4 regions of the Kineococcus gypseus genome follow, and region 2 is predicted to be linked to each of the others. Evidence: riboswitches for the same ligand, from Rfam matches in the RefSeq annotation. Region 2 holds a riboswitch; each other region holds the start of a gene.
What was found. Region 2 has a riboswitch for S-adenosylmethionine ahead of ACRYMN_RS06195 (ABC transporter substrate-binding protein). Riboswitches for the same ligand answer to the same signal wherever they lie in the genome.
Positions count from the first base shown of each region.

Region 1 (6,874 bases), on a different contig from region 2:
CGAGCGGGTGCAGCGCCTGCAGGTGCGCTACCGCACCGTGGGCGACCTGACCATCACCGGCGCGGTGCGCTCCGAGGCCGCCGACGTCGAGGCCGTCATCGCCGAGCTGGGCACCGCCACCGTCTCCGAGCGCGGGGCCACCCGCGCGGACGACCGCACCTCCGTCGCCGCCATGGAGGACCGCAAGCGCGAGGGGTACTTCTGATGCGCGAACTGCTGCGCATGTCCACCGCCGGGTCGGTGGACGACGGCAAGTCCACCCTCATCGGGCGCCTGCTGCTGGACACCGGCTCCCTGCCCACCGACCACCTCGCCGCCGTCGAGGGCCCCGACGGCCCGGACCTGGCGGCCCTGTCCGACGGGCTGCGCGCCGAGCGCGAGCAGGGCATCACCATCGACGTGGCCTACCGGTTCTTCTCCACGGCCAAGCGCAACTACGTCCTCGCCGACACCCCCGGCCACGAGCGCTACACGCGCAACATGGTCACGGGGACCTCCAACGCCCACCTGGCCATGCTGCTGGTGGACGTGCGCGCCGGGGTGCTCGACCAGACCCGCCGGCACGCGCGCATCGCGACCCTGCTGGGCGTGCCGCACCTGGTGGCCGCGGTGAACAAGATGGACCTCGTCGACTTCGACCGTGCCCGCTTCGAGGCGGTGCGCGAGGAGCTGCGCGCGGTCGCCGAGCGCCTGGGCGTGCGGCTGCTCGTGGTCCCGGTGGCCGCCAAGCTCGGCGACAACGTCGCCCGGCGCTCGGAGCGCACCCCCTGGTACGACGGGCCGACGCTGCTGGAGCACCTGGACGCGGTGGAGGTGCTGCCGCCCGACTTCGGCGTCGGGCGGCTGCGGCTGCCCGTGCAGTGGGTCTCGCGGCCCGTGGCCGGGCGCCGGCGCAGCTACACCGGCCGGGTGGCCGCCGGCACGCTGCGCGCCGGCGACGAGGTGGTGGTGCTGCCCTCCGGGGCCCGCACCCGCGTCACCGCGCTGGACACCCTGGACGAGTCGCGCGAGGTGGCCGTGCCGCCGCTGTCGGTGGCGGTGGAGCTGGCCGACGAGGTCGACGTCGGCCGCGGCGACGTGCTCGTGGCCCCCGGCGCCGAGCCCACCGTCACCCGCGAGCTGCGCGCGCAGGTGTGCTGGATGCACACCGACCCGCTCTCCCCCGGCCGCCGGCTGCTGCTGAAGCACACCACCCGCACCGTGCGCGCCGAGGTCGTGGCGCTGCACGAGCGCATGGACTCGGCCACCCTGACCGAGGTGCCCGACCCGGAGGTGCTGCTGCTCAACGACATCGGCGCCGTGACGCTGCGCACGGCCGTCGACCTCGTCGTCGAGCCGTACGCGCGCAACCGCGACATGGGCGCCTTCGTCCTGGTCGACGAGCACACCCACGACACGGTCGCCGCCGGCGTGGTGCGCGAGGCCGTCGAGCGGCGCGCCGGGTCCCGGGCCGAGGAGGACGCGCGCTGGCGCCCGTCCACCGCGCACCGCGCGCACCCGGGGGCGGCGCTGTGGCTGGTGCCCGGCGAGGGCGCGCCCGACCCGGCCGACGTGGCCGGCGCCGTCGAGGCGGCGCTGCTGGCCGCCGGCCGGCCCGGGTACGCGCTGCGCGCGGAGAACCTGCGCGCCGGGCTGCTCGCGGACCTGGGCGCCTCGGCGCCCGAGCGGGCCGAGGCGCTGCGCCGCAGCGCCCAGGCGGCCCTGCTGCTGGCGGACGCCGGCGTGGTGGCGGTGCTGAGCGCCGAGGACGCGGACGCGGCCGAGGCGGCGGCGCGGGTGGTGCGCGCCGCGGGCGCGGCGGCGCACGTCGTGCCCCTGCTCGCCGGCGAGGACCCCGCCGCGGCCGCGGCCCGCGCACTGGGAGCGCTGGCACCGGGCGCGGAGGACGGGCCGGGCTGATGCAGCCGGTGCACCTGGACCTGCGCGGGCGGCGGGTGCTCGTCGCCGGGGGCGGCCCGCTCGCCGCGGCCTCGGCCCGCGAGCTGGCCGGCGCGGGCGCGGACGTCCTCGTCGTCGCGGCGGCGTTGTGCGAGGAGCTGCGCGAGCAGCACGCGCGCGGGCGGGTGCGCTGGCGCGCGGGCACCGCGGCGGAGGCCGACCTCGTCGGCGCCTGGCTCGTGCACGCCGCCACCGGCGACGCGCGCGAGGACGCCGCGGTGGCCGCCCTGGCCGAGCGGCACCGGCTGTGGTGCGTGCACCCGGGCGACCCGGCGACCGGTTCCGCCGCCGCGCCGGCCGTGGTGCGCCGCGACGACGTGGTCCTCTCCGTCGGCGCCGGGGCGGACACCGGCCGCACCCGGGCGCTGGCCGCCGCGCTGGGCCACCACGTGGACTCCGGGGGTGCCCCGCTGCGCCGGCACCGCCGCGGGCGCGGGCGCGTCGTGCTCGTCGGCGGCGGCCCCGGCGAGCCGGAGCTGCTGACCCTGCGCGGGCGCCGGCGCCTGGCCGAGGCCGACGTGGTCGTCGTGGACCGCCTGGCCCCCACCGGGGTGCTCGCCGAGCTCGACCCGGACGTGCAGGTCGTCGACGTCGGCAAGGCCGCCGGGAACCACCCGGTGCCGCAGGAGGAGATCAACCGCGTCCTCGTCGACGCGGCCCTGGCCGGGCGCACCGTGGTGCGCCTGAAGGGCGGGGACCCCTACGTGCTCGGCCGCGGCGGCGAGGAGGTCCTGGCCTGCCGCGAGGCCGGCGTGGAGGTCGAGGTCGTGCCCGGGGTCACCAGCGCCTTCGCGGTGCCCGCCGCCGCCGGCATCCCCGTCACCCACCGCGGCGCCGCGCGCTGCGTCACCGTGCTCTCCGGCCACGAGGACCTCGACGAGGACGACCTGCACGCCCTCGCCTCCCTGGACGGGACCCTCGTGGTGCTCATGGGCGTCACGGCGCTGGAGCGCCTGGCCGCCGCCCTGCTGGCCGCCGGCAAGGACCCGGCCACCCCCGTCGCCGTCGTGCAGGACGGCTGGAGCCCACGCCAGCGCACCACCACCGCCACGCTCGCCGACGTCGCCGACGTCGCGCGCGCGGCCGGGGTGCGCGCACCGGCCGTCGTCGTGGTCGGCGAGGTCGTCGAGGCGCTGCGCGGCCCCGTCGGCTGAGAACCCCGGGCGCACGCGACCCCGGGCGCACGCGGTGGCGGGCGCACGCTCCCGGGCGCGCGACGGCCCCGGGACCGCGGCTCGTCACCGCGGGTCCCGGGGCCGTCGTGCGCGGGCCGCTCCGCGCTCAGCGCTCGCCGGGCTCGGTGCCCACGACGATGGGCGCGCGCACCGCGTTGCCCCACTCCGTCCAGCTGCCGTCGTAGTTGCGCACCTTCTCCAGCCCCAGCAGGTGGGTGAGCACGAACCACGTGTGGCTGGAGCGCTCGCCGATGCGGCAGTACGTCACGGTGTCCGTCTGCGGGGTCAGCCCGGCACCGGTGAAGTAGATCTCCTCCAGGGCCGCGCGGTCCTTGAACGTGCCGTCCTCGTTCGCGGCCTTCGCCCACGGCACGCTGGCCGCGCCGGCGATGTGCCCGCCGCGCAGCGTGCCCTCCTGCGGGTAGTCGGGCATGTGGGTGCGCTCGCCGCTGTACTCCGGCGCGGAGCGCACGTCCACCAGGCCGCCGCGGTGCTCGCGCACGTCCTGCGCGAAGGCGCGCACGCGGCTGTCGTCGCGCTCGACGACGGGGTACTCGGTGCGCTCGCGCTGCGGCGCCTCGGTGGTCAGCTCGCGGCCCTCGGCGGCCCACTTGGCGCGCCCGCCGTCGAGCAGGCGCACGTCCTCGTGGCCGAACAGGGTGAACACCCACAGGGCGTAGGCGGCCCACCAGTTGCTCTTGTCGCCGTAGAGCACGACGGTGTCCTCGCGGCGGATCCCCTTGCGCGAGAGCAGCTCCGCGAACGCGGCGCCGTCGAGGTAGTCGCGGGTGACGGGGTCGTTGAGCTCGGTGTGCCAGTCGACCTTCACGGCGCCGGGGATGTGGCCGGTCTCGTACAGGAGGACGTCCTCGTCGCTCTCGACGACGACCAGGCCCTCGCGGCCGAGGTTCTCGGCGAGCCATCCGGTGCTGACGAGCTTCTCGGGGTGCGCGTACTCGGCGAACTTCGCCTCGGTGGTCGCGTCGGTGGACGTGGACATGCGTGGCCCTCCAGGGCGTGTGCGGGGTTCTGCGGGCTGGTCGGGGTCGTGCGCTGCGCTGCGTTGCGCGCGGTTGCGCGGTGGTGGTGCGCGGGCCGGGGTGACCGGCCGGGCGGGCGGTGGCGGGGCGCTCCCCGGGTCCGCGGGGGGCGCCCCGCGTCGGGGGACGGGGCGGGTGCCGGCGCGCGGCGTCAGCGACAGGCGGCCGAACCGCAGCGGCACAGGTCGACGTGCCGGCGCGAGTGCAGCTCGGTGGTGCGGTCGTGCGTCATGCCGTGCCCTCCATCGGTCCTGGCGGAAGCACCCACGCCCTCTGCAGGGGGGTTGCTGCGGCGTCGTCGAGCCAGGTCTCTCGGCCGCTCTCGATGGTCGTCGGCATACCGTGCCCGCTGCCCCGGCACCGTGTCAACCGCCGCACGGTGCGCCGCACGGGGCGCCGCACCGGCCACCCGCGGCCCCGCCGCGGGAAGTTCGACGGGGCACCGTGTTAAGGCTGGGTAACACCTGGGCGGCCCGGTGCCGCGACGGCGCGGAGCACCACTGAGCGTGACATATGGTCGGCGACGGCTGCCCGACACCGTCGTCCGGAGACCCCTCCGGCGGCCGGGCGCCGTCCGCTGAGACCAGGAGCACCTGCGTTGAGAAGAACCCTCTGCGCCGTCGTGGGCGCCGCGCTCGTCGCGGCCACGCCCGCCGTCGCCTCTGCAGCACCCGCCGCCCCCGCGGCCCCCGCCCCCGCCGCCGCGAGCGCCTTCGGCGGCGCCGCCGCGCCGGGCCCGCAGGGCGCCGGGCGCAGCCACGACCTGCCCAACCCGCTGGCCGACAAGCAGCGCGCGCTGCGCCAGGCCGGGCTGGAGAAGGTGCTGCGCGGCCAGGCCGCCCCCAGCGGGGACGGGAAGGTCGTCGAGGTCGCCAAGGGCCAGTACGTCGAGCTCGCCCGCGAGGACACCGACCAGATCTTCACCGTGCTCGGCGAGTTCGCCGACCTGCCGCACAACAGCATCCCCGCGCCGGACCGGTCCGTGGACGACACGACCATCTGGACGAAGGACTTCTCCCGGCCGTACTACGAGGACCTGCTCTTCTCGCAGGCCGAGGGCGACGTGTCGATGGCGAACTTCTACGACGAGGTCTCCTCCGGCCGCTACACCGTCGAGGGCGCGGTCACCGACTGGGTGCGCCTGCCCGGCACCGGCAAGTCGTACGGCGACAACGCGCTGGGCGACCGCGCGGCGTGGGGGTTCGTCAACGACTCCCTCAACGGCTGGTACGCGCAGCAGCTGGCCGCCGGCAAGTCGGTCGCGCAGATCGACCAGGAGCTCTCCCGCTTCGACCAGTGGGACCGCTACGACTTCGACGGCGACGGCGACTTCGACGAGCCGGACGGCTACATCGACCACTTCCAGGCCGTGCACTCCGGCGAGGGCGAGGAGGTCGGCGGCGGCGCCCTGGGCCAGGCCGCGATCTGGTCGCACCGCTGGTACAACCAGACCACCCGCGTGGGCACCGGCGGCCCGGCCGTCGGCGGCACCACCAACGCGCTCGGCGGCACCCGCATCGGGCAGTCGAAGTACTGGGTGGGCGACTACACCGTCGAGCCGGAGAACGGCGGCGTCGGCGTGTTCTCGCACGAGTTCGGCCACGACCTGGGCCTGCCCGACCTGTACGACACCTCCGGCAACTCCGGCGGCGCGGAGAACTCCACCGCGTTCTGGTCGCTGATGTCGTCCGGCTCGTACGGCAACAGCGGGCGCCCCGAGGACGGCATCGGCACCGAGCCGATGCACATGGGCGCCTGGGAGAAGCTGCAGCTGGGCTGGCTGGACTACGAGACCGTCAAGCCGGGCGCGAAGGTGAGCACCAAGCTCGGCCCGGCCGAGGCGACCACCAAGCAGGCGCAGGCCCTCGTCGTGCAGCTGCCCGACAAGGAGGTCACCACCACGATCGGCACCCCCTTCGAGGGCGGCGACTTCTGGTACTCCGGCGCCGGGGACGACCTGGACAACACCATGCTCACGCCGCTGCCCGCAGGAGCGAGCACGCTGAGCGCGAAGGTGAAGTACCAGATCGAGCAGGACTGGGACTACGCCTACGTCGTCTACTCCACCGACGGCGGCAAGACCTTCACCCCCGTGGCCACCAACCGCTCCGTCACCACCGACCCCAACGGCCAGAACTTCGGCCAGGGCATCACCGGCAGCACCGGGGGGCAGTGGGTGGACCTGAGCGCCTCCCTGGCGGGCGTGCCCGCCGGCGCGCTGGTCGGCTTCCGCTACTGGACCGACGGCGCGGCCACCGAGCCGGGCCTGCAGGTCGACGCGGTCTCCCTGGGCGGCACGCCGGTGACGAGCTGGACGCTGGACGGCTTCACCGTCAGCACCGGCACCACCACGGAGTCGTTCTTCAACGCCTACCTGGCCGAGTACCGCCAGTACCGCGGCTTCGACGCCAGCCTGGCCACCGGGCCGTACAACTTCGGCGACCCGGCGCACCCGGACCACGCCGAGCGCTACGCCTACCAGGACGGTCTGCTCGTCACGTACTGGAACACCCAGTACGGCGACAACAACGTCGGCGCCCACCCCGGCGGCGGCCTGGTCCTGCCCGTCGACGCCCACCCCGGGCTGCTGTACGAACCCACCGACGACGAGGGCACCAACCGCACCAACGGCGAGAGCTGGCGCCCGCGGGTGCAGTCCCACGACTCCACCTTCGGGCTGGAGGCCACGGACCGCTTCACCCTGCACGACCCGGACACCGG
Region 1 covers NZ_JBJLRD010000007.1:51,030-57,903, reverse strand. The annotation lists gene cysD (sulfate adenylyltransferase subunit CysD) at 1-205, shown strand, start outside; partial or broken gene ACRYMN_RS03950 (sulfate adenylyltransferase subunit 1) at 205-1,740, shown strand; gene cobA (uroporphyrinogen-III C-methyltransferase) at 1,899-3,092, shown strand; gene ACRYMN_RS03940 (sulfurtransferase) at 3,220-4,113, opposite strand; SAM riboswitch class I at 4,393-4,485, opposite strand; gene ACRYMN_RS03935 (immune inhibitor A domain-containing protein) at 4,752-6,874, shown strand, end outside.
Region 1: linked by a shared signal. The riboswitch ahead of ACRYMN_RS03940 (sulfurtransferase) and the one ahead of ACRYMN_RS06195 (ABC transporter substrate-binding protein) in region 2 are both predicted to bind S-adenosylmethionine.

Region 2 (6,874 bases):
CGCGAGATCCCCTTCCGGCGCGGGCCCGCCACGAGCTCGGACGTGCAGGTCGACCACGTCGTGGCGCTGGCCGCGGCCTGGCGCACCGGCGCGCGCGCCTGGAGCGCCGAGGAGCGCGTCGAGTTCGCCAACGACCCCCTGGAGCTGCTGGCCGTGGACGGCCCGCTGAACTCCGCCAAGGGCGACGACGACGCCTCGCAGTGGCTGCCGCCGCTGGGCGCGTGCGAGTACGTCGCCCGGCAGGTGGCCGTCAAGAGCGCCTGGGGGCTGTGGGTCACGCCCGCCGAGCGCACGGCGATGGCCGACGTGCTGGCCGGCTGCCCCGGTCAGGAGCTGCCCGCGCGCTGAGGGCTCCGGGCCGGGGCCCGGAGCACCGCTCCCGCGGTGGCGTCCCGGCCCGGCGGGCGCGCCGGGGTGGCAGGCTGCGGGCGTGGGCACGGGCGTGGGCGCGGGCGAGGAGGCGGGTGCGGTGCTGGCGCGCGTCGAGCAGTGGCTCGCCGCCGGCGGCGCCGTGGCCCTGGCCACCGTGGTGCGCCCGGCGCGGGTGGAGCCCTCGCCGCACCCGCAGCGCCCGGAGCACCTGGAGCCGCGCCCGGCGGGCACCGTCCTGGCGCTCGGCCCGCGCGGGGAGGTCGCCGGCGCCCTGCCGTGCCGCTGCGCGCAGCCGGCGGCGCTGGAGCTGGCCCGCCGCGTGCTGGCCGGTGCTGCGCCGGTGCTGCGGCGGTGCTCCGGGGCGTGCGCCCGCCGGCCGCCGTGCGCGGTGGGCCCGGAGGTCTTCGTCGAGCGGGTGGACCGCTCCAACGCCAACCTCGTGCGCTCGGCCGCGGCCTCGGTGCGGGCGGGGGAGGCGGTGGCGGTGGCCACCGTGGTCGCCGCGCCGGACCCCGCGGCCCTGGGTCGGCACCTGCTGCTGTGGCCGGCGCGGCGGGCCGGCTCGCTGGGCCCGGCCGAGCTCGACGACGCGGTCGCCCGGGCGGCGCGGGAGCTGCTGCGCGCCGGTACCAGCGGCGCGGTGCGCGTGAGCGGTGCGGTGGAGGTGTTCGTCGCCGCCCACCCGCACCGGGCGCTGCCGCGGGCGGTGCCCGCCGCGACCACCGCGACGACCACGACGGCGGGCACCGCGGCGACCACGACGGCGGGCACCGCGGCGACCACCGCCGCGGCACCGGTTTGAACGCGGGCGGGTGCTGCGCCTACAGTGCGCGGCAGACCATCCAGAGCGGTTGAGAGACCTGGCTCGACGACGCCGCAGCAACCCCCCGGGAACGGGCGAGGGTGCTCCCGCCAGGCCGATGGAGGAGAACGTGAACCCCAAGCCCCACGTGGCGGTCCTGCGGCGCGTCGTCGACCTGTGCCGCACCTGCTCCGCCGGCTGTCGCTGACCGACGGCCACCGCCGGGCGCCCGCGCCCGGCCCCGCGCCGCTCCCCGCACCGGGCGAGGCCCGGTGCCGCCGCGCGCCCGCGCACCCACCGCCGCCCCTCCCAGCCAGGAGCCCCCCTTGCGCACCCGCACGCCGCTGCTCGCCGTCCCCGCCCTGCTGACCCTCCTCGCCACCGCCGCGTGCGGAGGTGGCGACGGCGGTGGTGGCGGCTCGGCCGCCGGGGGCGGGCAGCCGCGCCCCGGCGGGGACCTGCGCTTCGCGATCCAGGTCGACTCCGGCTGCATCGACCCCCAGCAGGTCGGCAACAACGACGCGCTGAACATCGGCCGCCAGCTCGTGGACTCCCTGACGGTGCAGGACCCCGCCTCCGGCGAGGTGCGGCCCTGGCTGGCGCAGTCCTGGGAAGTCTCCCCGGACGCGACGACCTTCACCTTCCGCCTGCGCAGCGGCGCCACCTTCAGCGACGGCGCCCCGGTGGACTCGGCGGCCGTGAAGGCCAACCTCGACGGCGTCGTCGCCCTGGGCGCCAAGGCGCAGCTGGGCTCGACGTACCTGGCCGGGTACACCGGCACCCGGACCCCCGACCCGCTCACGGCCGTGGTGACGTTCTCGCAGCCGAGCGCGCAGTTCCTGCAGGCCACCTCGACGATGAGCCTGGGCCTGCTCTCGCCGGCCACCGTGGCCGCCGACCCGGCCACCCGCTGCGACGGCAGCACGCTGGCCGGGTCCGGCCCCTTCACGGTCGGCTCCTACCGCCGCGACGCCGAGGTGGTGCTGGAGAAGCGCGCCGGCTACGACTGGGCGCCCGACGGCGCCGGGCACACCGGCGAGGCCTACCTGGACAGCATCACCTTCCAGGTGGTGCCGGAGTCCAGCGTGCGCACCGGCTCGCTGGCCTCGGACCAGATCGACGCGACGACCTCCATCGCCGCGCAGGACCTGCCGCAGTTCGACCGCGACGGGTTCTGGACCGAGCGCCGCGCGAACCCGGGCATCCCGTACAACTTCTTCCCCAACTCCTCGCGCCCGCTGTTCTCCGACGCGCGCGTGCGGCAGGCGCTGTCGAAGGCCGTCGACCGCGAGGAGGTCGCGAGCATCCTCAACCCCGGCGACGTGGCCGTCTCCTCGGCGCTGTCCGCCTCGACGCCGCTGGCCCCGGACGACTCCGCGCTGCTGGCCCGCGACGTCGACGGCGCCGCCGCGCTGCTGGAGGAGGCCGGCTGGAGGGAGGGCCCCGACGGCGTGCGCGTCAAGGACGGCCAGCGCCTGACGTTCACGGTGACGTTCTGGCAGCCGGTCTCGGCGGCGCTGGAGCTGATCCAGCAGCAGGTGCGCGAGGTCGGCATCGACCTGCAGCTGAAGCAGGCCACCGTGGCCGAGCAGCAGGCGCAGCAGGCCTCCGGCGACTACGACGTGCTGCTGTACAACCTCACCCGCTCCGACCCGGACGTGCTGCGCACCGTCTTCGCGCAGAGCGCGCGCAACGTCGCCCAGCGCCCGCGCGGGCCGCTGGACGACCTGCTCGACGGGCAGGCGGGCACCCTGGACGCCGACCGGCGCGGTGAGCTGGTCGCGCAGGCCTCGCAGCAGCTGCTCACCGAGGCGTACTCGATCCCGCTGTTCGAGCTGTCCACCGTCATCGCCGCCAGCGCCGACGTGCACGACCTGGAGTTCGAGGGCTCCTCGCGGCTGTGGTTCCACGACGCCTGGCTGTCCTCGTGAGCGGCGCCCTGCCCGGCTACGTCGCGCGCCGGCTGGGCCAGGCGGTGCTGGTGCTGTGGGCGGCGTTCACGGTGACGTTCGCGGTGCTGTACCTGCTGCCCAGCGACCCGGTCTCGATCATGCTGGCCGGCGGCCAGGGCGGGGAGCAGAGCGACGTCGACCCCGCCCGGGTCGCGGCGCTGCGCGCCGAGCTGGGCCTGGACGACCCGTTGCCCGTGCAGTACGCCGAGGCGCTGTGGCGCACCCTGCACCTGGACCTGGGGTCCTCCGTGCAGAACGGCGCACCGGTCACCACCCTCATCGGCGAGGCGCTGCCGCAGACGGCGCTGCTGGCCGCGGCGGCCTTCGCGCTGGCCGTGCTCCTGGGCACCTCGGTGGCCCTGCTGAGCGCGTGGAGCCGCTCGGCGCGGCTGCGCGCGCTGCTGCTGGCGCTGCCGCCGTTGGGGGTCTCGCTGCCGACGTTCTGGGTGGGCCTGCTGCTGGTGCAGCTGCTCTCCTTCCGCTTCCCGGTCTTCCCCGCCCTCGGCAACGCCGGCGCGGCCAGCCTGGTGCTGCCGGCGGTGACGCTGGCGGTGCCGGTCTCCGCGCTGCTGGCGCAGGTCCTCGCGCGCAGCCTGCGCGGTGCGCTGGCCGAGCCGTACGTGGAGACCGCCCGCGCCAAGGGCGCCTCGCGCGGGCGGGTGCTGCTGCGCCACGCCCTGCGCAACGCGGTGATCCCGACCCTGACCGTCGCCGGGGTCGTGGTGGGCAACCTGCTGGCCGGGGCGGTGGTGGTCGAGACGGTCTTCTCCCGGGTGGGGGTCGGGCGCCTGACGGTCTCGGCCGTCGAGGCGCAGGACATCCCGGTGGTGCAGGGCCTGGTGCTGCTGGCCTCGACGGTGTTCGTGCTCACCAACCTCCTCGTGGACCTGCTGTACCCGGTGCTGGACCCGCGGCTCCGCACGGCCGGCGCGCGCCCGCGCCGCGCCGCCGTGCGCGACCTGGCCGGGAGCGCGGCGTGAGCGCCGTGGACGTGCGCCCCGCGGCGCGCGAGCGCACCGCGCCGGCGCGCCGCCGGGGCGTGCTGCGCCGGCCCGGCCTGGCGCTGGCCGTGCTCGTGCTGGTCGTGGTGGTCGCCTGGGCGCTGGCGCCGGGGCTGTTCACCGGGCAGAGCCCGGTCGAGGGCGTGGCCGCCGACCGGCTGCAGGGCCCTTCCGCCGCGCACCTCTTCGGCACCGACCACCTCGGCCGCGACGTGTACGCGCGCGTCGTGCACGGCGCGCGCCTGACGCTGCAGGCGACCGTGCTGGCGGTGCTCATCGGCCTCGTCGTGGGGACCGCGGTCGGGCTGGTGGCCGGCTGGGCGCGCGGCCTCGTCGACGACGTGGCGATGCGCGCGGTGGACGTGCTGCTGTCCATCCCCGCGCTGCTGCTGTCGATGGCCCTCATCACCGCGCTGGGCTTCGGCACCGTGAAGGTCGCCATCGCGGTCGGCATCGGCACGGTGGCGAACTTCGCCCGCGTCATGCGCGCGGAGGTGCTGCGCGTGAGCTCCTCGCCGTACGTGGAGGCCGCGCGCGCCTCGGGCGTGCGCACCACCGGGGTGCTGCTGCGCCACGTGCTGCCCAACGCCGCCGGCCCGGTGCTGGCGCTGTCCGCGCTGGAGTTCGGGGTGGCGGTGCTGGCCGTCTCCGCCCTGAGCTTCCTGGGCTTCGGCGCCCCGCCGCCGGCCCCGGAGTGGGGTTCGCTCGTCTCCGGCGGGCGCGACTACCTGGCCACCTCGTGGTGGCTGACGACCCTGCCCGGGCTGGTCGTGGCGGCCGTGGTGCTGTCCGCGAACCGCGTCGCCCGGGCCCTGGAGGGGGGGACCGCCTCGTGAGCTCCACCGCGGCGCAGCCGCTGCTGAGCGTGCGCGACCTGCGCGTGTCCTACGCCGCCGGCGGCGCCCGGCGCGAGGTGGTGCACGGCGCCTCCTTCGACGTGCTGCCCGGCGAGGTCGTCGCCGTGGTCGGCGAGTCCGGTTCCGGCAAGAGCACCACCGCGCACGCCGTGGTGGGGCTGCTGCCGGCCGGCGGTTCCGTCGACGGCGGCTCGGTGCTGCTGGAGGGCCGGGAGCTGGTGGGGCTGCCCGAGCGCGCGTGGCGCTCGGTGCGCGGCGCGCGCATCGGCCTGGTGCCGCAGGACCCCACCCTGTCGCTGAACCCCGTCGAGCGCGTGGGCGACCAGGTCGCCGAGGCCCTCGTGGTGCACGGCCTGGCGCGCGGCGCGGCCGCGCGCGCCCGGGCGGTGGAGCTGCTCACGGCCGCGGGGCTGCCCGACGCGGCCGTGCGCGCGCGCCAGCACCCCGGCGAGCTGTCGGGGGGGATGCGCCAGCGCGTGCTCATCGCCGTGGGCCTGGCCGCCGGCCCGCGCCTGCTGGTGGCCGACGAGCCCACCAGCGCCCTGGACGTCACGGTGCAGCGGCAGGTGCTCGACCACCTGGAGCACCTGACCCGCGAGGCGGGCACCGCGGTGCTGTTCATCACCCACGACCTGGCCGTGGCCGCCGACCGCGCCTCGCGCGTGGTCGTCATGTCCGGCGGCGAGGTCGTCGAGGTGGGCACCGCGCAGCAGGTCCTCACCGAGCCGCGCCACCCGTACACGCGCGCGCTGCTGGCGGCCGCACCCAGCCTGACGAGCGCGCGCCTGCGCGCCCGCCCGCGCCCCGCCCCGCCGGCCCTCGTCGCCACCCCCGTCGCCACCCCCGCCGCCCCGCCCGCGCCCGAGCAGCGCGCGCAGCCGGCCGGCCCGCTCGTGGAGGTGCGCTCCCTCGTCAAGCGCTTCGCGCTGCCCGGCCGCGGCCGGCAGCAGACCGCGGTGGCGGGGGTGGGCTTCACCCTCGAGCGCGGCGAGACGCTGGCGCTGGTGGGGGAGTCCGGCTCGGGCAAGACCACCACCGCCCGCCTGGTGCTGGGCCTGGAGCGCCCCACCTCCGGCGAGGTGCTCTTCGACGGCGTGGGCACCGGCGGCCTGCGCGGGGCGCGCTGGCGCGCGCTGCGCCGGCGGATGCAGCTGGTGTACCAGAACCCCTACGCCTCGCTGGACCCGCGCGTGGCGGTGGGCGAGACCGTCGCCGAGCCGCTGCGCGCCTTCGGCGTGGGCGACCGCGCCTCGCGCGCGCGCCGCGCCGCGCAGCTGCTGGACCAGGTGCGCCTGCCCGCCGACGTGCTGCGGCGCAGGCCCGCGGAGCTGTCCGGCGGGCAGCGCCAGCGCGTCGCGATCGCCCGCGCCCTGGCGCTCGAGCCGGACCTGGTGGTGTGCGACGAGCCGGTCTCGGCCCTGGACGTCTCGGTGCAGGCGCAGATCCTCGAGCTGCTCGTGCAGCTGCAGGCCGACCACGGCCTGAGCTACCTGTTCATCTCCCACGACCTCGCCGTGGTGCGCCAGGTCAGCGACCGCGTCGGGGTGATGCGCCGCGGGGAGCTGGTCGAGCTCGCCGCGACGGAGCAGGTGTTCACCGCCCCGCAGCACCCGTACACCGTCGAGCTGCTGGATGCGATCCCCGGCCGGCGCGCGCTGGAGGACGTCTCGTGACCGCCGCACCGGGCGAGCTGGTGGTGCGGGTGGTGGGGGTGCGCGACGAGCTGGCGCGCCCGCTGTTCGAGGACCTCGCGCGCGAGTACGGCGCCCGCTACGGCGGCACGCCCGAGCAGGTGCGCGGGGAGCTCGAGCGCCACCCCGCCGAGGAGTTCGACGAGCCCGACGGGGTGCTGCTCCTGCTGCTGGAGGACGGCGCGCCCGTCGCCGGCGG
Region 2 covers NZ_JBJLRD010000011.1:52,436-59,309, forward strand. The annotation lists gene ACRYMN_RS06185 (HNH endonuclease family protein) at 1-348, shown strand, start outside; gene ACRYMN_RS06190 (XdhC family protein) at 431-1,174, shown strand; SAM riboswitch class I at 1,208-1,299, shown strand; gene ACRYMN_RS06195 (ABC transporter substrate-binding protein) at 1,501-3,105, shown strand; gene ACRYMN_RS06200 (ABC transporter permease) at 3,102-4,106, shown strand; gene ACRYMN_RS06205 (ABC transporter permease) at 4,112-4,963, shown strand; gene ACRYMN_RS06210 (dipeptide ABC transporter ATP-binding protein) at 4,960-6,657, shown strand; gene ACRYMN_RS06215 (GNAT family N-acetyltransferase) at 6,654-6,874, shown strand, end outside.

Region 3 (6,874 bases), on a different contig from region 2:
GCCGCCGGTCCTCCGACCCGTTCGGGTGCCGGGGCGCCTGCGAGGTCCTTCCACTGGACCGCGGCGCTGCCCGGACGCCACGCGCGGGGCGGCGGTCTCGTCGGCGGGTCGGTCGCCCGGTGTGGGGAACGCCCGACCGTTCGCAGTGTCTCACAGGAGCGCCCGGCGGCCCGGGCCGCCGGGCGCGGGCCGGGCCGCTCCGGCCGTCGGCCGTGTGCGCGCGGGCGCCCCCGCGTACCCTGCAGGGGTGAGGACGAGCCGAGCGACGAACGGGCTGCTGGTGCGGCGCCGCCACGTCGACCTGTGCCGCACGCACGCCGCCACCTGTCGCCCCTGACCGCCGCCCCGCCCCCGAGCCCGGGGGCCGCCGCCGTCAGGGAGGACCCGCCGTGCCCCTCGCCCCCTTCGTCCCGCCCGCCCGCCAGCCCCTCGCCGCGCCCCCGCCGGGTGCCGGCGAGCCGGTGCGCGTGTGCCTGGTCGGCGCCGGCCCGCGCGCCCTCGGCGTGCTCGACCGGCTCGCCGCCCGCGCCGGCGGCCTCGACCGTCCGCTCGTGGTGCACGTCGTGGACCCGCACCCGCCGGGCTCGGGCCGGGTGTGGCGCTCGGGCCAGCACCGCCTGCTGTGGGCGAACTCGCGCGCCGCGGACGTCACCGTCCTGCCGGACGCCACCTCCACGGTGAGCACGCCGGTGCGCACCGGCCCGTCCCTGCACGGCTGGGTCGAGGCGCACCGCGACGAGCTGGTGGAGCGGCTGGCGGCCGAGGGCGAGCCGGAGCTGGCCGCCGAGGCGGAGGCGCTGGCGCCGGGCAGCTTCCCCTCGCGCGCGCTGACCGGGCGCTACCTGGCCGCCGCGTGGCGGCACGTGCTGGACGGGCTGCCGGCGGGCGTGCGGGTGCAGGTGCACGCCGACCGCGTCGTGGACGTCCTCGACGAGGACGCCGACGGCACGGACGGGGCCGCCAGGGGCGCCGGGGCTGCCGCGGCCCCGGGGCGCCAGCTCGTGCGGCTGGCCGGCGGTGCGGAGCTGGCCGTGGACGCCGTGCTGCTGGCCCAGGGCCACCCGGACGTGCTGCCCGGCCCGCGCGAGCGCGACCTGGCCGCCTTCGCGCAGCGGCACGGCCTGGGCTACGTCGCCCCCGCCTACACCGGCGACCTCGGCCTGGAGCACGACCTGGACGCGGTGCGCCCGGGCGAGGACGTCCTCGTCGCGGGGATGGGCCTGGCGTTCGTGGACCTGCTCGTGCTGCTGACCGAGGGGCGCGGCGGGCGCTACGAACAGGGCCCGGACGGGCAGCTGGTGTACCGGCCGTGCGGGGCCGAGCCGGTCCTGCACGTCGGCTCCCGGCGCGGGGTGCCGTACCGCTCGAAGATCACCTACGAGCTGCAGCGCCGGCCGGTGCTGCCGCGCTTCTTCACGGTGGCCGCCGGCGAGGAGCTGGCCGCCCGGCGCGGGCCGCTCTCGCTGCGCCGCGACGCGTGGCCGCTGATCGCCAAGGAGCTGGCCGGCGCGCACTACGGCGAGCTGTTCGCCGGGCACCCGCAGCGCACCCGGGTGCCCGCGGCCGAGTTCGACGCCGCCTTCGCCGCCGCGGCGTGGGGCTCGACCGAGCTGGACGCCCTGGTGGAGCGGGCGGTGCCCGACCCCGCGGACTGCCTGGACCTGGCGCGGCTGGACCGCCCCCTGGCCGGGTGGTGGTCGCCCACCGCCGAGGGCGTGCACGAGCGCGTGCGCGCCCACGTGGCCGCCGACGTCGCCCGCCGCGGCGACCCGGCCCACAGCGCCGACGCGGCGGTCTTCAGCGCGCTGCTGTCCTGCTACGGCGTGGTCGCCGCCCTGGCCGCGCGCGGGCTCCTGGACGCGCGCTCCACCGCGCTGGAGGTCGACGGCTGGTGGCACGGCTTCTTCAGCTACGTCGCCTCCGGCCCGCCGCCGCAGCGGCTGCGCCAGCTGCTCGCGCTGGCCGACGCCGGGGTGGTGCGCTTCCTGGGCGGGGAGCTGCGGGTGCGACCCGACGAGCAGGGGCGGGCGTGGACGGCCCGCGGCGGCAACGGGCCGGTCGAGGTCAGCGCGCGCGTCCTGGTCGACGCCCGGCTGCCCTCCCCCACCGTGCGCGGCGCGGCGGACCCGCTGCTGCGCGCCCTCGCCGCGCGCGGCGAGGCGGGCGAGCGCGAGTTCGCCGACGCGGACGGGGAGGTCTTCGCCGGCGGGCGCCTGGCCGTCGACGAGGAGGGGCGCGTGCTGCACCGCGACGGCACCGCCCACCCGCGCCGCTTCGCCGCCGGGCCGTGGGTGGCCGGCGGCGGCTGGGCACCGGCGTTCCCGCGCCCGGGCCTGGACGCGGGCTTCTTCCGGCTCAACGACGCCCTGGCCGGCGGGCTGCTCGAGGCGGCCCTCAGCGCCGGCGAGCCAGCAGGTGCCAGTAGCGCCCCGCCCGCCGGAACGCGTCGCGCCGGCTGAGCTCGACCTCCAGCTCCTCCAGGTCGTCGAGGTCGGCGGGGTCGGCGGGGCCCGCGGCGCGGGCGAGGTGCGCGGGCCCCGCCGGGCCGGCGCTGCCGGCGCGGTGGGCGTCCTCGAGCTGCGGGGCCACCACGAGCACGCCGGCGCGCCCGGTGACCTGGCAGCCGGCGGCGAGCGCGGCGGCCTCCACCGCCGCGGGCTCCAAGCGCAGCACGGAGCGGCCGGTGGCCGGGTCCACGCCGCGCTCGGCGTCCAGCAGCACCCACGCCTGCGCCGGGCCCTCGCGCAGCGCGGTGGCCGGCACGTCCGCCGCGGGGTCCGGCGCGAGCAGCGAGAGCAGCCCGCCCGGGTGCAGCGAGGAGGCCAGCGCGGCCACGTCGGCGGCGACCTGCTCGGCGCTGCCGCGGTGCTGCAGCACGTCGTGGCACAGCACCACGTCGAAGGAGCCGGAGCCGCCGGCGCGGTGCCGGGTCAGCGCGGCCAGGGCGCCGAGGTCCTCCAGGTCCGCGGCGACCGTGCGCACGCGGTCGGGCACCCCGGCGGCGGCCGCAGCGGCGCGCGCGGCGGCCAGCACGTCCGGGGAGGTGTCCAGCACCGTGACGTCGTGGCCGGCCAGCGCCAGCTGCAGCGCGTCGCGGCCGTCGCCGCCGCCGGCGTCGAGCACCCGCAGGGGCGCCGGGCCCAGCCGGGCGCACTCCTCGCGCAGCAGGGCGGCCACCACGCGGTAGCGCAGCCGCCCCCACGCGGACTCCTGCCAGGTGGCCCAGGCGGCCGCCTCGCGGCGCCGCCGCTCGCCCGGGTCGCCGTCCAGGCCGCCGCCGGCGGCGGGCGTGGTCGTGCTCACGTGGCACCTCCCCCATCGGTCCTGGCGTGAGCACCCTCCACGAGGGGGTTGCTGCGGCGTCGTCGAGCCAGGTCTCTCGGCCGCTCTGGATGGTCGGAGCAGGCTACGGCACCGCCCGGGGGCGGCGGGCGGTGCCGCAGGAGGACGTCAGCGCGGGGCGCGCTCGCCCGCCTCGACGGCCACGTCGAGGCGGTTGCCCGCCGGCGGCAGCGGGCAGGTGGCGTGGTCGGTGAACGCGCACGGCAGGTTCTGCGCGCGGTTGAGGTCCACGACGACGCGCCCGTCGGGGCCGGGCGCGGGCACGGTCATCGAGCGCGCCGTGGGCGAGCTGCTCACGCCCGTGGTGAGGTCGGTGAACAGCAGCTGAAGCCCGTCGCCGGAGCGCAGCGCCAGCAGCGAGCGCTCCACGCCGTCGGGGGTGGTGAAGCGCACCCGCCCGGCGGCGGTGCGCGCCTGGGTGAGCCCGGCGACGACGGAACCGACGACGACCTCGTCCTCCTCGGCCTCCAGCCGCCCGTCGAGGACCCAGCGCCCGTCGAAGGCGAACACCGGCACCCCGGTGAAGGCGGCCAGCACCGGCGAGCGCGGGTCGCGCACGCGCAGGCCGGCGTTGCCGCTGCGCAGCAGCACCTCCACGTGCCGCTCGCCGGCCACCACCGTGACGCCCGCGCCGTCGTCGACGGGGTGCAGGACGCGCTCGTCGGTCAGCGGCTCGCCGTCCAGGACGAGCCCGTCGCCGGCGCCGGCGCGCACGTGCACGCCGTCGGCGCCGGCCCACCACTGCCCGGGCACGTCGCCGGCGCGGGCGGGGGTGCGCCCCAGCCAGTGCAGGGCCGTCAGGCTCAGCCAGCCGTGCGGGTCGGAGAGGACCTCGGTGCGCCGGGCGCGCCACGCCTCCCAGTCCGCGGGTGCCGCCCCGCCCGCGGGGACGGGGGTGCTCGTGGTGCTCGTCGTGCTCGTGGTGGTCACGCGATCTCCTCGGAACGGGTGGTGGTGTGCGGGTGGCGCAGGCCCAGGTGGTCGCGCAGCGTGGGGCCGGTGTACCCCGTGCGGTAGGTGCCGCGCTCCTGCAGCAGCGGCACGACCCGTTCGACGAACTCGTCGAGCCCGGTGGGCGTCAGGGTCGGGACGAGGATGAACCCGTCGCACGCGTCGGCCTGCACGTGCAGGTCCACCTCGTCGGCGACCTGCTGCGGGGTGCCGACGAACTGCGGGCGGGCGGAGACCTCCACGACGAGCTCGCGCACGCCCCAGCCGTTCTCGCGCGCCAGCTCCCGCCAGCGCTGCGCGGTGGCGACGCGGTCCTTCGCGTGCTGCACGCGCCCGCGGGTGGCGACCGCCTCGGGGTCGGGGTCCTGCGCCGGCAGCGGGCCGTCGGGGTCCAGGCCGGGCAGCGCGCGGCCCCACAGCTGCTCGACGAACGCGACCGCCTGCTCGGGCCCGACCTGCTGGAACCGCACGTGGCGGGCGCGCTCGGCGGCCTCGGCGGGGGTGTCGCCGAGGACGAACGTGGCGCCGGGCAGCACCTTGACGTCCTCGGGGGTGCGCCCGTGCGCGGCCATCCGGCGCTGGACGTCGGCGCGGAACGCCTGCCCGGCCTCCAGCGTGCCGTGCAGGGTGAAGATGGCGTCGGCGGTGGCGGCGCCGAACTCGCGGCCCTCGGGCGAGTCGCCGGCCTGGAGGAGCACCGGGTGGCCCTGCGGGCTGCGCGGCAGCTGCGCGCCGGCGGCGCGCACGTCGAACTGCGCCCCGCGGAAGCGCACCGGCTCGATGCGCTCGGAGCGGGCGAACACCCCGCTCGCCGGGTCGGCCACCAGCGCGTCGTCGGCCCAGGAGTCCCAGGACCGGCGGGCCACCTCCACGAACTCCCCGGCGCGCACGTAGCGGTCCTCGCGGGCCAGGAAACCCCCGCGGCGGAAGTTCTCGCCGGTGAACGCGTCGGAGGAGGTGACGACGTTCCAGGCGGCCCGGCCGCCGGAGAGGTGGTCCAGCGTGGCGAGCTGGCGGGCCAGTTCGGCCGGCTCGTTGAACGTGGCGTTCAGGGTGCCGGCCAGGCCGATCCGCTCGGTGACCGCCGCCAGCGCGTTCAGCACCGGCAGCGTGTCGGGGCGGCCCACGACGTCCAGGTCGAAGACCCGCCCGAGGTGCTCGCGCAGGCGCAGGCCCTCGGCGAGGAAGAAGAAGTCCATGAGCCCGCGCTCGGCGGTGCGGGCCAGGTGCACGAAGGAGGAGAAGTCCGTCTGGCTGCCCGCGCGCGGGTCGCGCCACACGGTGGTGGAGTTCACGCCCGGGAAGTGGGCGCCGAGGTGGACCTGCTTGCGCTGCGCGCCCGTGCGCCGGGGGACGTCGGGCCGCGCGGCGGCCGGGGTGGTGGTCACGGTGCTCCCTCAGGCGGTGGCGGAGTCGCTGGTGGCGGAGTCGCTGGCGGCGGTGGTGCGGTCGGCGGTGGCGTACCGGCTGGCGGGCCGGGGCAGCCCGAAGCGCGCGCGGGCGGTGGGCACCGCGGCGCCGGCCGGGGGGCGCAGGCCCTCGGCGCGCAGGGCGGGCACGACGCGCCCGGTCAGCTCCACCAGGGAGGCGGGCAGGTCCAGCGGCACGACCACGGCGCCGTCGAGGCCGTCGGCGGCCGCGACGCGCCGCAGCAGCGCGGTCAGCCTGTCGGCGGTGCCGACGTGGCGCAGCGCGCGCGGGGCGGTGGCGCGGTGGGCGTCCAGGCGCGCCAGGACCTCCACCGCCTCCCCGGCCCGCGCTCGCAGCAGCACCTCCACGTCGAGCAGCACGCGCAGCGCCCGCTGCCCCGCGGCGGCGCGCACCCGCGCGGCCAGCGCCACCGCCTCCTCGAGGTCGGGGGCGCTCAGGCGCACCACGTCCGCGGCGGCGGCGGCCGCGGCCAGGGAGGGCTCGTCGGCCACGGGCACCACGACCAGCGGCTGGCCCTGCGGGGAGCGCGGGGTGATCGACGGGCCGCGCACCGACAGGTGCCGGCCGGCGTGGTCGACGTGGTGCAGCTTCGCGCGGTCGACGTAGCGGCCGGTGGCCACGTCGCGCACGACCGCGTCGTCCTCCCAGCTGTCCCACAGGGCCCGCACGACCTCCACCGCCTCGGCGGCCTCGTCCCACAGCTGCTCCGGCGGCGCGACCGGGCGGCGGCCGAACGCGGCGGCCTCCTGCTCGGTGGCCGAGACGCCCACCTGCCAGCCGGCGCGGCCGAGGGAGACGAGGTCGAGCGTGGCGATCGCCTTGCTGGTGTGGAACGCCTCGGTGTGGGTGGTGGTCACCACCGGCACCAGGCCGGTGCGGCGGGTGACGGGCGCCAGGTGCGCGGCCAGGCCGGCGGCCTCCAGGCGCCCGCGCTGCTCGCCGTCGCCGCCGGGGAGCAGGTGCAGCTCGTCGGGCAGGAGCACCAGGTCCAGGTCGGCGCCGTCGGCCAGCGCCACCAGGCGGCGCTGGTGCGCGGAGGTGAACAGCCCGGCGGGGTCGGCGCCGGCCTCGCGCCAGGCCGCCGGGTGGCGCCCGGCGCCGTCCAGCTCGACGGCCAGGTGCAGGCCCGGGTGCGGGCGCGGCGCGTGGT
Region 3 covers NZ_JBJLRD010000018.1:53,543-60,416, reverse strand. The annotation lists gene ACRYMN_RS09095 (FAD/NAD(P)-binding protein) at 390-2,459, shown strand; gene ACRYMN_RS09090 (methyltransferase domain-containing protein) at 2,395-3,303, opposite strand; SAM riboswitch class I at 3,313-3,399, opposite strand; gene ACRYMN_RS09085 (DUF1684 domain-containing protein) at 3,451-4,272, opposite strand; gene ACRYMN_RS09080 (NtaA/DmoA family FMN-dependent monooxygenase) at 4,269-5,681, opposite strand; gene ACRYMN_RS09075 (LLM class flavin-dependent oxidoreductase) at 5,691-6,874, opposite strand, start outside.
Region 3: linked by a shared signal. The riboswitch ahead of ACRYMN_RS09090 (methyltransferase domain-containing protein) and the one ahead of ACRYMN_RS06195 (ABC transporter substrate-binding protein) in region 2 are both predicted to bind S-adenosylmethionine.

Region 4 (6,874 bases), on a different contig from region 2:
CGGTGGACCACGACTTCGAGCGCACCGCCGTCGCCGAGCGCCTGGCCGCGCTGGAGGGCACCGCCTCGGCGGCCCTGGCCGACGCCGGGGCCGGCCCCGAGCGGGTGCTGGGCGCCGCCGTGGGCGTGCCCGCGCCCGTGAGCGCCGGCGGACGCACCGCGTTCCGCGGCAACCCCTACTGGGAGTTCACCGAGCCGGGCATCTCCGAGCACCTGCGGCGCAGGTTCGGCTGGCGCACGACGACCGACAACGACGCCAACCTCGCCGCCCTGGCCGAGGACCACCGCGGCCACGGCCGCGGCGTGCGCCACCACGTCACGCTGCTGGCCGGTGAGCGGTTCGGCGCGGGCATCGTCGAGGACGGCCGGCTGCTGCGCGGGGCCAACGGCGGCGCCGGGGAGATGGCCTACCTGGACCTCGTGGCCGGCGTGGGCTCGACCGACGGGGTGGGCAAGGTCCTGCGCGACCTGGCCCGCGCCCGCGGCGGCGGCGAGAGCGCCGAGCAGGTCCTGGCCGCCGCGCGCGAGGGCGACCGCGCCGCCCTGGCCCTGGTGCGCACCGCGGGCCGGCGCCTGACCAGGGTGGTCGCCACCCTGGCCGGCCTGGTCGACCCCGAGCGCGTCGTGCTCGCCGGGGCGGTGGCCGCCTCCGCGGCCCCGCTGGTGGACGTGGTGCGCGCGGAGCTGCCGCGCTTCGTGGCCGAGCCGCGCCCCGAGGTGCTGGCCTCGCAGCTGGGCGCGGACGTCGTCGTCCTCGGTGCGCTGGACCGCGCCGTGCAGGGGGTCCGGGCGCGGGCGCTGGACCCGGCCGGGTGAGGGCGGGCCCCCGCCCCGGGGCGAGGGCCCGCGGCGCTCAGCTGCGGTTCTGCTTCACCCGCCGCTCGACCAGGCCGAGCAGCACGTCGCTCAGCTTGCCCAGCAGCCCCAGCAGCAGGATCGCCAGCAGCACCTGGTCGGTGCGCCCGACGTTCTGGCCGTTGGTGAGCTGGTAGCCCAGGCCGATCGAGGCCGCGATCAGCTCGGCGGCCACCAGGAACAGCCAGCTCTGCGCCAGCCCCAGGCGCAGGCCGGACAGGAACGCCGGCGCCGTGGCCGGCAGCAGGATCTCGGCGAACAGCCGCACCCCGTTGCGCCCGTAGGCGCGGCCGACCTCCACCAGCGCCGGGTCCAGGTGGCTCAGCGCCGAGTGCACCGTGGTGTAGACGGGGAAGAACGCGCCGATGGCGATGAGCACCACCTTCGGCGTCTCCCCCAGACCGATCCACAGGCTCAGCAGCGGCACCCACGCCAGCGAGGGCACCGCCCGCAGCGCGCCGATCGTCGGGCCCAGCAACTGCTCGGCGGTGCGCAGCAGGCCCGTCAGCCCGCCGAGCACGACGCCGAGGCCGGCGCCCCACAGGAAGCCCAGCAGGACGCGCTGGGCGGAGATGGCGATGTTCAGCTGCAGCGCCCCGGTGCCCCACATGTCCACCGCCGCGCGCGCCACGTCCGCCGGCGGGGGCAGCTGCACGGGCGTGAAGACGCCCAGCGTGGAGGTCAGCTGCCAGGCGGCCACCAGCGCCAGCGGCACCACGGCGCCCAGCAGCCAGCGCCCGGCGCCCGGGCGGCGGCGGGCGCCCGTGCCCGCCGCCGCCGGGCGCTGCACGGCCGGCGCGCTCACGAGGAGGACCCGGCGGCCTGCTCGGCGAAGCGCGGCTCGAGCAGCCCCTCCAGCGCCGTGCGGGCCTCGTCCTCCGAGCGCACGTCGCCGTTGGCGGCCATCAGCGGGATGACCCCCTCGAGCACCGTGCGCTGCGCCTCGCCGGGCACCGGGTCGATGTCTAGGGCGGTGCGCTGGCCGAGCACCAGCTCGGCGACGCGCGGCTCCAGCTGGGCCTGCTCGGCGTACAGCGCGACCAGGTCCGCGGGGTTGGCCAGCGCCCAGGCGCGCGCCTGCTCGTAGGCGTCGACGACCTGCTGCACCAGCTCCGGGGAGCTCTCGACGAACTCCTCGCGGGCGTTGAGCACCCCGTACGTGTTGAAGGCGACGTTGCGGTAGAGCAGCCGCGAGCCGTTCTGCACCTCGGTGGCGGCCATGTTCGGGTCCAGGCCCGCCCAGGCGTCGACGTCGCCGCGCTCCAGGGCCGCGCGCCCGTCGGGGTGCTGCAGGTTGAGGATCTCCACGTCGGAGGCGGCCAGCCCGGCCTCGTCGAGGGCCTGGCGCAGGAAGAAGTACGGGTCGGTGCCGGTGGTGGCCGCGATGCGCTTGCCGCGCAGGCCCGCCACGTCGGTCACGTCGGAGTCCGGGCCGACGACCAGCGCGGTCCACTCCGGCTGCGAGTAGACGTCGACGGTCTTGACGGCCAGGCCGTTGGCGCGCGCCTGCAGCACGGCGGAACCGGCGGTGGAGGCCAGGTCGAGGTTGTCGTTGCGCAGGAACTCGTTGGCCCTGTTGCTGCCCAGCGACTGCTCCCACTGCACGGTCAGGCCGGCGTCCTCGAGGATCCGCTGCTGGCGCACCACCAGGCTCAGCGGGTTGTAGAAGGCGTAGTCGAGGCGGACGGTGCCGCCGGCGGCGGCGGCGGTGGCGCTGCCGCTGGGCGCGGGGGCGGTGCCGGTGGAGCTCTCCCCCTGCACGCAGCCGGCGGCGCCGAGGGCGACACCGCCGAGGAGGCCGCCCAGGGCGGTGCGGCGCGCGAGGGGGCGGGAGGAGCTGGGCACGGGTCTCTCCAGGGGGCAGGGCCGCCCGCGCGGTCGCGGGCGGCGGGCTCGGCGGTGCTGCGGGGCCCGCGCTGGTGCGGGCCCCGCGGTGCGGGACCCGCGCGGGGCGGGTCCCGGGGTCGGGCGCGGGATCGGTCGTGCGGGCGGGGCGAACGGGTGGGGCGAGCGGGTGGGGGTCGGCTCAGGCGTGCGCGCGCGGCACGCCCAGCAGCTCCAGCAGCTCCACCCGCAGGTGGGCCAGCGAGGAGTCGCCGCGGTCGCGCGGGCGGGGCGCGTCCACGCGCAGGTCGCGCACCACGTGGGCGCCGGGCCGGCCCTCGCGGGTGCCGAGCACCAGGACCCGGTCGGCCAGGTGCAGCGCCTCGTCCACGTCGTGGGTGACGAGCAGGACGGTGGCGCCGGTGCTGCGCTGGAGGTCGTCCAGCAGGTCCTGCACCTTCAGGCGGGTCAGGGCGTCCAGGGCCGCGAACGGCTCGTCCATCAGCAGCACGCCCGGGCGGCGCACCAGGGCGCGCGCCAGCGCGGCGCGCTGGGCCATGCCGCCGGAGACGCTCCGCGGGCGGTGCCCGGCGAAGTCGGCCAGGCCCACGCTCGCCAGGCGCTGCAGCACCTGCTCGCGGCCCTCGGCGCGCGGGGTGCCGCGGGGCAGGCCCAGGGCGACGTTGCCGGCGAGGTCGCGCCACGGCAGCAGGCGCGGCTCCTGGAAGACGACGCCCGTGCGCGCGCCGACGCCGCGCACGACCTCGCCGCCGACCTCGACGGTGCCGGAGGTGGGGGTGTCCAGGCCGGCGACCAGGCGCAGCAGGGTGGACTTGCCGCTGCCGGAGGCGCCCAGCAGGGCCACGGTGCTGCCGGGGGCGACCTCCACGTCCACGTCCGCGAGCACGTCGCGGGTGCCGGTGGGGGTGGTGAAGGCGCGGCCCACGCCGCGCAGGACGACGCCGGCGGCGTCGACCCGCTGGGCGGGGTCCACGGGGGCGGCGGTGCGGGCGGACGCGCCGGCGCGGGCTGACGCGGGCTGCGTGGGGACGGCCGGCAATGCTCCTCCATCGGTCCTGGCGTGAGCACCGCACCCCCTGTTCCGGCCAGGGAACGGGGGGAGGTTGCTGCGGCGTCGACGAGCCAGGTCTCTCGGCCGCTCTGGATGGGTGGCGTCATCAAACGCGACCCGCGCCCGCGCTGTCAAAACGGCTGCGCCCCGCCCGGGTGGCGCGGGCGGGGCGCGCCCAGCGCGTCCAGGTCCACCGCCGCGCGCGGGCGCAGCAGCACCGCGCCGGGCACGCCGGCGGCGCGCACGGCCCGCGCGAAGCGCGCGCCCGGCGCCGTCCAGCGCTCGCCCATGGTGCGCGCCAGCCCGGCGGGGGCGAACGTGCCCCAGTGCACCGGCACGGACACCCGCGGGCGCACCCGCACCACCAGGGCCGCGGCCTGCTCGGGGTCCAGGTGGTGCGGTCCCAGGGTGTGACCCCACCCGCCCACCGGCACCAGCGCGACGTCCGGCGCGCGCCCGGCGGCCGCCAGCACGGACTCCGCCAGGCCCTCGAACGCGCCGGTGTCGCCCACCGCCCACAGCAGCAGGTCCGTACCGCCCTCGGCCGCCGGGCGCGCGGGGAAGGCGCCGGGCAGGCGCACCAGGTGACCCACCGGCAGCGCGTGCGCCGGCGCGCCCGTCAGCCTGCCCAGGGTGCGGCGGCCGTCGTGGCGGGCCGGCAGCGCGGTGACGGTCAGCGGCCCGGCCGGGCAGTCGCGCACGAGCACCGAGCGCCCGACGTCCACCTCCGCCACGGCGCTGCCGCGACCGCGCAGGCGCCCCTGCAGCCAGGCGGCCGACCCGGGCGGTGCCACCACCCAGCGCGGGCGCAACCGCCGCAGCGAGGGCAGGTCCAGGTGGTCGTGGTGCAGGTGCGAGAGCAGCACCAGGGTCGGGTCGGCGGAGTGCTCCGGGTCCGGCAGCGGCGGGCGGCGGCGCAGGTGCGCCAGGGCGCCGCGCAGCACCGGGTCGGTGACCACCCGGACCCCCGCCGCGTCGAGCACCGCGGTGGAGTGCCCCAGCCAGCGCAGCCGCACCCCGCTCACCGCCCGGTGCCCCCGGTCCCCCCGGCCGCCGCGCGCGGCGGCGCCGGCGGCACCCCGGCGGGCAGCACGCCGTCGGCGCGCATCCAGCGCACGAGCTGGCGGTGCACGGCGTCGGCGCCCACCAGCAGCCGCTCCCCCGGCACGGAGGTGTCCAGCAGGTCCTCGTCGACGCCCCAGCCGGCCGGGTGCACCAGCACGGCGTCGTTCTGCTCGCCGCCCAGGCCGCCGTGGTGGGCCACCTGCTCCTCGAAGGCGTGCAGCTCGCCGGTGCGCTCGTCGAGGGCGGAGTGCACCAGCAGCGCCGGGGCGGTGCGCATGCGCATCACCCGCAGCACCTCCCCGGCGGCGCGCGGGCCGAAGGGCGCCAGCGGGTCGGTGCCGCGCACCCGCCCGGTGAGCAGCTCGCGGCGACCGCCGGCGCCCAGCACGACCGGGCCGGCCGGTTCGTGGCCGGCCACGAAGCCGATGCCGGGAGCGGCGAGCAGGCCGGGCAGCAGGGCCGGCCAGCGCCGCTCGAGCCCGGGCAGGTCCAGCCGCCCGGCGGGGGCGTCGGGCACGCTCAGCAGCGCCGTGCAGCCCGCGGCGACGACGACGGCGGCGCCCGGGCCGGCGGCCGCGTCCGCGCGCGGCTCGCGGCGCCGCCCGGCGCGCGCTGCTCGCGCGGCTCGCCCGGCGGCGCCCGCCGGGGTCAGGTCGCGCAGCAGGACGCCGAGGCGGCCGCGCGCCCCCTCCCCCGCCACGGGGGCCACCACCGGCGCGGGGGCGGGGCGGCCGCGCCCGACGAGGTCGGCCACGAGCTGCTGCACCGTGCGCCCGGCGAGCTGGCGGAACGTCGGGCCCTGCGCCTGCCCGTGGTCGGAGACGACCACGACGCGGTAGTCGCGCGGGGCGGCGGCGGCCACGGCGGCCAGGGTGCCCAGGGCGCGGTCCACGCCGGCGAGCGCGTCCAGGGACTCCGCGCGGGCGGCGCCGGCGTGGTGGGCCACCTCGTCGTAGTCGAGGAAGTCCACGAAGACCACCGGGCGCCCGGCGGCCAGCTGCTCGGCCACCAGCGCCACGTCGAGGTCGCGCAGCAGCGCGGTGGTCAGCGCCCGCAGCAGCACCGACCGGCCGCGGCGGCGCACGCGCGGCTCGACCCCGCGCACGCGCTGCTGCCGGCCCTGGTGCAGCTCCCTGACCACCTCCCCCGCGGTCAGCACCAGGCTGCGCGCCAGCCCGAAGGGGCGCAGCACGTAGCGCAGGTAGGGGCGGCCGGAACCGCCGCCGCGGGAGGTGGAGACCACCAGGTGCGCGTGGGCGCCCTCACCGGAGAAGACGGTGCCGACGCCGGCGCCGCCGTGCGCCAGCAGCCCCTCGCGGCCGGCGGCGCGGGCGGCGCGCACCAGCCGCTGCTCGACGACGGCGGCGTCGGCCGGCCGGTTGGCCACGAGCACGCGCCCCAGCTGCGGGTCCCACCAGCGGAAGGCGGGCACGTCCTCGGTGGTGCCGTGCAGCAGGCCGGCCTGGCTGGCGGGCGTCGTCGACGGCAGGGGCGCGCGCCAGCCGGTGGCGCGGTGGCTGCCGGTGCGCAGCCACCGCGCGATCGTGGGCAGCGTGCCGGCGTGCACCCCGAAGCGCAGCAGCGGCAGGGACAACCCGTCGACCTGCACCACCAGCAGGCCGGGCGGCGCCTCGCCGTGCGGGCCGGGGCGCTGCCGGCGCAGCAGGTCGCCGACCACCCAGCTGCTGTCGCCCACCCCGAGGAGCCGGCGGGCGACGACCGCCACCAGGCCCGTGACCAGGTACACCTGCCACAGCGCCCCCGCGCCGCGCAGGTCCAGCCCCGGCAGCGCCGTCAGGGCGGTGTGCAGCACCAGCAGCTGCACCGCCACGCCCAGCAGCACGGTCAGCGCCGGGCCGGCCACCCGCACCAGCGGGGCGAGCACGGGGCGCACCACCACGTCACCGGCCAGCAGCAGCGCCGAGGAGGCCAGCAGCCACAGCGGGGAGCTGTACTGCAGCGCGGGGACGACCTGGGCGCTGATCCACAGCGCCGCCGCGGTGGGCACCACGCCGAGGACCGCGTCGCGCGCGTCCCGGGCGCTCAGCAGGCGGCGGCG
Region 4 covers NZ_JBJLRD010000023.1:38,104-44,977, reverse strand. The annotation lists gene ACRYMN_RS10810 (ROK family protein) at 1-815, shown strand, start outside; gene ACRYMN_RS10805 (ABC transporter permease) at 853-1,659, opposite strand; gene ACRYMN_RS10800 (aliphatic sulfonate ABC transporter substrate-binding protein) at 1,656-2,699, opposite strand; gene ACRYMN_RS10795 (ABC transporter ATP-binding protein) at 2,881-3,672, opposite strand; SAM riboswitch class I at 3,743-3,850, opposite strand; gene ACRYMN_RS10790 (MBL fold metallo-hydrolase) at 3,882-4,775, opposite strand; gene ACRYMN_RS10785 (alkaline phosphatase family protein) at 4,772-6,874, opposite strand, start outside.
Region 4: linked by a shared signal. The riboswitch ahead of ACRYMN_RS10795 (ABC transporter ATP-binding protein) and the one ahead of ACRYMN_RS06195 (ABC transporter substrate-binding protein) in region 2 are both predicted to bind S-adenosylmethionine.